2 regions of the Kosakonia radicincitans DSM 16656 genome follow, and region 2 is predicted to be linked to the other one. Evidence: predicted binding sites of a transcription regulator. Region 2 holds the regulator's gene; the other holds the start of a gene.
The links. The regulator Fur, encoded in region 2, represses iron uptake genes when iron is present. The targets are predictions, from matches to a motif close to ATAATAATGAGAACNACTATCAA.
Positions count from the first base shown of each region.

Region 1 (3,405 bases), 2.4 Mb from region 2:
GCACTGTTTGAGCGCTATGCGATAGCGCCGCAGGCGGTGATTATTGAGATCACCGAAGAGCAGGCTTTTTCTAACTCTGAGGTGAGCATTCTTAACATCCTGCAATTGCGCCAGGCGGGATTCAAAATTGCTATTGACGATTTCGGTACCGGTTATGCCAACTTTGAGCGCCTGAAACGGCTACAAGCGGATATCATCAAAATCGATGGCTGTTTCGTACGGGATATTCTTCAGGATCAGCAAGATGTGATGATTGTGAAAGCCATTTGCGAGTTGGCGAAAGCGAAATCGCTTACCGTTGTGGCAGAGTATGTGGAAAACGAAGCGCAACGCGAACTGCTGCTGGAAGCGGGAGTGGATTATCTGCAAGGATATTTGTTTGGCAAGCCGCAACCGCTGGCTGATGGCGAATAAAAAACCGGGGAATTCCCCGGTTTTTTGTCGCTTGTGTCGCTATCAGATCACCAGCGCGGCGATGGCGGCAGAGAGCACGCTGACCAGCGTCGAGCCGTACACCAGCTTCAGACCAAAGCGGGAAACGACGTTGCCTTGCTCTTCATTCAGGCCTTTGATCGCGCCAGCGATAATGCCGATAGAGGAGAAGTTTGCGAAGGAAACAAGGAACACTGACAGGATGCCTTCAGAGCGCGGGGAGAGGTTAGCTGCGATTTTTTGCAGATCCATCATTGCCACGAATTCGTTAGACACCAGTTTGGTTGCCATGATGCTGGCTACCTGCAATGCTTCGTGCGCCGGCACACCCAGAACCCAGGCGATCGGATAGAAGATGTAACCGAGAATACCCTGGAAGGAGATGCCGAAAATAGCAGCAAACAGCGCGTTCAGGCCGGAGATCAGCGCGATAAAGCCGATCAACATTGCCGCCACGATAATCGCCACTTTAAAGCCCGCCAGAATGTATTCACCCAGCATTTCGAAGAAGCTCTGACCTTCGTGCAGTTTTGCCATCTGCAGGTTTTCTTCGCTCTCTTCAACACGGTACGGGTTGATCAGCGACAGAACAATAAAGGTGCTGAACATGTTCAGTACCAGCGCCGCCACCACATATTTCGGCTGGAGCATGGTCATGTACGCGCCGACGATGGACATGGAAACCGTAGACATTGCTGTCGCGGCCATGGTGTACATGCGGTTGCGTGACATTTTGCCGAGGATATCTTTATAGGCGATAAAGTTTTCGGACTGACCCAGAATCAGGGAGCTGACGGCGTTAAAGGACTCCAGTTTGCCCATGCCGTTAACTTTGGAAAGCACCGTCCCGATGGCGCGAATAATGATTGGCAGCACACGAATGTGTTGCAGAATACCGATCAATGCAGAAATAAAGACGATCGGGCACAGCACTTTCAGGAAGAAGAACGCCAGGCCTTCGTCATTCATTTTACCGAAGACGAAGTTAGTACCTTCGTTAGCAAAACCGAGCAGTTTTTCAAACATTTCGGAGAAGCCTTTTACGAAGCCAAGGCCAATGTCAGAGTTCAGGAAGAACCAGGCCAGTAAAACTTCAATCACCAGCAGTTGAATAACAAAACGAATGCGGACCTTCTTGCGATCGCTGCTGAAGAGCAGGGCAAGCAGCGCCACAACAGCAAGCGCCAGTACAAAGTGCAGAACGCGGGACATATTTGCTCCAAATATGAGACGGGTAGAAATTTCGTGCACATTCTATGTAACAAGCGGAAAGAAAACGAGATCAAACACACACTATATTGATGTCCTGTGACCAGACTCAAAAATAGTGATCAAACATACATTTCTGTTATGTTAAGTAAAGGAGTGAAAAGTTACGTTGAAATGCTACACTCTTAACATAATTCGACGATGGTTCCTGCTACCGCCGTCACCATCCTTGAGATCCGGCCCTTCTATCGTTTCTGGCTATCAGAGAAATCAGGTAAATCCACTTTAAATGAACTTGATAATCATTCTCATTTTGCTAACATGAAACATAGCAAAGGCTATATTTAGGGGCAATAAATGAACAATAGTCGCGTTGAGAATAGCAGTGGGCGTGCAGCGCGCAAGTTAAAGCTGGCGTTAATGGGGCCTGCGTTTATTGCCGCGATTGGCTACATCGATCCGGGAAATTTCGCCACCAATATCCAGGCAGGGGCCAGCTTTGGCTACCAGTTGCTGTGGGTTGTCGTGTGGGCCAACGTTATGGCGATGTTGATCCAGTTGCTGTCTGCCAAACTCGGTATCGCCACCGGAAAAAATCTCGCTGAGCAGATCCGCGATCACTATCCGCGTCCGCTGGTGTGGTTTTACTGGATTCAGGCGGAAATCATCGCCATGGCGACCGATCTGGCTGAATTTATTGGCGCTGCGATTGGCTTCAAATTGATCCTTGGCGTTTCACTTCTGCAAGGCGCAGTACTCACTGGTATTGCGACATTCCTTATTTTGATGCTGCAGCGTCGCGGGCAAAAACCGCTTGAGAAAGTCATTGGCGGGCTGTTGTTGTTTGTGGCGGCGGCATACATTGTTGAGCTGGTCTTTTCGCAGCCGAAGCTGGCGCAACTGGCGCAAGGTATTATCATCCCCAGTTTGCCGGGAACGGATGCCGTGTTCCTTGCCGCTGGTGTGCTTGGCGCAACCATCATGCCACACGTGATTTACCTGCATTCGTCGCTGACGCAGCATCTGCATCAGGGCACGCAGCACGAGCGCTACTCTGCAACAAAATGGGACGTGGGCATTGCCATGACCATTGCCGGCTTTGTTAACCTGGCGATGATGGCGACGGCAGCGGCGGCGTTTCATTTCAACGGACATACCGGCGTGGCCGATCTCGATCAGGCTTATCTGACGCTGGAACCGCTTTTAAGCCATGCTGCGGCAACCATTTTTGGTCTGAGCCTGGTGGCGGCAGGTCTCTCTTCCACCGTGGTGGGGACGCTGGCGGGACAGGTGGTGATGCAGGGATTTGTCCGCTTTCACATTCCGCTGTGGGTGCGCCGCAGCATTACCATGATGCCGTCGTTTATCGTGATCTGGCTGGGGCTTGATCCGACCCGCATTCTGGTGATGAGCCAGGTGCTGTTGAGCTTCGGCATCGCACTGGCACTGGTGCCGTTACTGGTCTTTACCAGCGACCGTAAATTGATGGGCGGGCTGGTAAACAGCGCGCTGGTAAACCGCATAGGCTGGTTAATTGTGGTGCTGGTGGTGAGCTTGAATGGCTGGCTGCTGGTCGGAACACTTGCAGATTTATAATGAAAATGCCCGCAGCCGTTTGGCGTTGCGGGCAGGGTGTTGAATGCCGGTTAGCAGAGCGCTTCCGGCACGAAAATTAGTGGTGATGGCCGCGCCCTGGGCCGCGATGATCATCACGGTCACGCCAGCCTTCACGATAGCCGCGCTCGTAAGCATCGTGTTTATCCC
Region 1 covers NZ_CP018016.1:1,574,591-1,577,995, forward strand. The annotation lists gene Y71_RS07810 (EAL domain-containing protein) at 1-414, shown strand, start outside; gene Y71_RS07815 (NupC/NupG family nucleoside CNT transporter) at 457-1,644, opposite strand; gene Y71_RS07820 (Nramp family divalent metal transporter) at 1,999-3,237, shown strand; gene ypeC (DUF2502 domain-containing protein YpeC) at 3,314-3,405, opposite strand, start outside.
Region 1: a site for Fur is predicted at 1,937-1,959, ahead of Y71_RS07820 (Nramp family divalent metal transporter). Genes of this name have one in related genera too.

Region 2 (3,405 bases):
CCGCTGAACACCTGGCATTTTGGCGGTGACGAAGCGAAAAACATCTATCTGGGGGCGGGTTATACCGACCAGAAAAAACCGGAAGCGGGCAAAGGTATCATCGATCAGAGCAAGCAGGACAAACCGTGGGCAAAATCTCAGGTCTGCCAGACTATGGTTAAAGAGGGTAAAGTTGCAGATGTTGAGCATCTTTCCAGCTACTTTGGTATTGAGGTCAGCAAGCTGGTGAAAGCGCACGGTATCGGTACCATGCAGGCGTGGCAGGATGGCCTGAAAGATGCCAAAAATGCCGCTGAGTTTGCCACCGATCACGTCAATGTTAACTTCTGGGATACGCTCTATTGGGGCGGTTTCGATTCAGTAAATGACTGGGCGAACAAAGGGTTCCGCGTCATTGTCTCGAACCCGGACTATGTTTACCTCGACTTCCCGAACGAAGTCCATCCGGCGGAAAGCGGCTACTACTGGGGCACGCGCTTTAGCGATGAGCGCAAGATCTTCAGCTTTGCGCCGGATAACATGCCGCAAAATGCTGAAACTTCACTGGATCGTGACGGCAATCCATTCAGCGCGAAATCGGATAAACCGTGGCCTGGAGCCTATGGTCTTTCTGCTCAGCTGTGGAGTGAAGTGGTGCGTACCGACAACCAGATGGAATACATGATTTATCCACGCATGATTGCGGTCGCAGAGCGTGCCTGGCACCGCGCCGGTTGGGAACAGGATTATCAGGCCGGGCGCGAGTACAAAGGCGGTGAAACTCATCTGGTCGATGTAAAAGCGCTGGATAAAGACTGGAGCCGCTTTGCAAATCTGTTAGGCCATCGTGAACTGGCAAAACTGGACAAAGCAGGCATCAACTACCGTCTGCCTGTACCGGGCGCGCGCGTGGTTGGCGGCAAGCTGGAAGCCAATACCAGCTTCCCGGGAATGGTCGTGGAATATTCTACGGACGGCGGTAAAAACTGGCTGCGCTACGATAATAAAGCGCGTCCTCAGGTGAGCGGGGAAGTGCAGATCCGTACCGCCAGCCCGGACGGTAAACGTTTCAGCCGTGTGGATAGCGTGAAAGCGTAATTATTGCTGAAGTAACCTGCCCGGCAGCGCAAACCTGCCGGGCATTTTTGTTTTTGAAGGGCAAAAAAAAAGCCAACCCGAAGGCTGGCTTGAGTATGAAAAGGGATTATTTCGCGTCGTGCGCGTGTTCATCTTCGCGGCAGTCACCCTCGGCGCAGTGACCGTACAGGTAAAGACTATGGTTCGTCAGACGAATACCGTGTTTCGCGGCGATTTCGCGCTGGCGCGCTTCGATGGAATCATCACTGAATTCGATCACTTTGCCGCAGTCGAGGCAAATCAGGTGATCGTGGTGATGCTGCTGAGTCAGTTCAAAAACGGATTTCCCGCCTTCGAAGTTATGACGGGTCACAATGCCGGCGTCATCAAACTGGTTCAGTACACGGTATACTGTCGCCAGCCCGATCTCTTCGCCCATGTCGATCAGTCGTTTATATAAATCTTCCGCACTGACATGATGGTTATCCGGTTCCTGAAGTACTTCCAGGATTTTTAACCGAGGAAGCGTGACTTTCAGGCCAGCCTTCTTTAATGCGGTATTGTTGTCAGTCATGCGGAATCTGTCCTGTTGCTATACGATTCACTTCCTCAATGGAAGTTAGAAGGAATGCACCTGGGATAATGCGTCTCATTATAGAACTGCCATGGCTAAATGAAAACTGCAAGTCCTCAAGTAAAGTAAGCTTTTAAAACGTGGTGTCACCAGCAACTCCTGTGCTTTATGACACCACTTTAGCAGGGCTTATTGTACAGCGATGGAGAAAAAAGTTAAAAATTTGTAGCAATTATTTCCATTGCTTTTACCTATTAATACCACGTAACCCACAGATTACGCCGTAAAATCAGGCGTTGATGATGTCATCAAGATGCAGCTCTTCGCGAACTTGCTTAACCCATTTTTGCACGCGTTCTGCGGTCAGTTCTGGCTGGCGATCTTCGTCAATGGCCAGACCAACAAAATGGTCGTCATCCACCAGACCTTTAGAGGCTTCGAAATGGTAGCCTGCAGTCGGCCAGTGGCCCACGATGGTCGCGCCGCGCGGCTCAATAATATCGCGGATCGTACCCAGCGCATCACAGAAATATTCTGCATAGTCTTCCTGATCGCCGCAGCCAAACAGCGCAACTAACTTACCATTAAAATCAATGTCTTCCAGCGTCGGGAAGAAATCATCCCAGTCGCACTGCGCTTCGCCATAATACCAGGTCGGAATGCCGAGCAGCAGAATGTCATATCCTTCGATATCTTCTTTGCTGCTTTTGGCAATGTCATGTACGTCGGCAACGTCCTTACCAAGCTGACTCTGAATCATTTTCGCAATATTTTCGGTGTTGCCGGTGTCGCTGCCGAAGAAAATACCTGTAATTGCCATGAGTAAAATAACCTCTTGAAACCTAATGAATATGATGGTGGCGCTACGCCCACAGATAAGGGCAATCATAGCAGAACAGAGAAGCGCGCGAAAACAGCTATCGCCGCGGAGTGCACTGTATGACACATGAAAACGTAGAAATAAGAGAGGTGATTCGGAGTAATTACTTTCCGCGCAATGCGCTCAGCTGTGCCAGCAGCATCTCTTCGATAAGTTCGCTGCGGCTCATGTCGCGCGCATCGGCAAGTTCGTTTAATGCATCAACGGCTTCAACATTCAGTTTTAGCTCGACGCGTTTAAGCCCACGAACTTTATCGCGTTTTAATTGATTGCGTTTGTTGATGCGTAACTGTTCATCACGCGAGAGCGGATTCGTCTTCGGCCGTCCCGGGCGACGCTCATTCGCGAACAGATCCAGGGTTGTACGGTCCGTTTGTTCTTTAGCCATGTTTAAGCATACTACGGGAAAGACAAGCAATCGGGCTGCCGCCCGGGCTGAATAGCGCGCCATCATACATCAGCATAACGGGCGCGCCAACGGGCGGACGCGTTCTGGCGACTGGTCGCCGCCTTTTTAATCAGTTTGACTTTTCAGCGAGATAACGATTAATTGCCCGCATTACCGCTTCAGGTTTTTCCGCATGCACCCAGTGACCGGCGCCAGCAATCACATGCGCGCGCGCCTGCGGGAACTGTTCAAGCAAAGCGCTCCGGTACTGCTCCGTAACGTAAGGGGAGTTGCCGCCACAGACAAACAGTGCCGGATGAGGCCATGCGGGAATGGTTTCCCAGCCAACAATATGCGGATATTGCTCCCACAACACCGGAACATTGAAACGCCACTCGCCCTCAACAAACGATTTCAGCAGAAACTGGATCACGCCTTCTTCTTTTACATGCTCGCGCATTAGCGAAGCCGCCTGCTGGCGCGTAGTGACCTGCGCGTCAGTGACGG
Region 2 covers NZ_CP018016.1:3,979,328-3,982,732, reverse strand. The annotation lists gene Y71_RS19210 (beta-N-acetylhexosaminidase) at 1-1,077, shown strand, start outside; gene fur (ferric iron uptake transcriptional regulator) at 1,184-1,630, opposite strand; gene fldA (flavodoxin FldA) at 1,920-2,450, opposite strand; gene ybfE (LexA regulated protein) at 2,614-2,898, opposite strand; gene ybfF (esterase) at 3,029-3,405, opposite strand, start outside.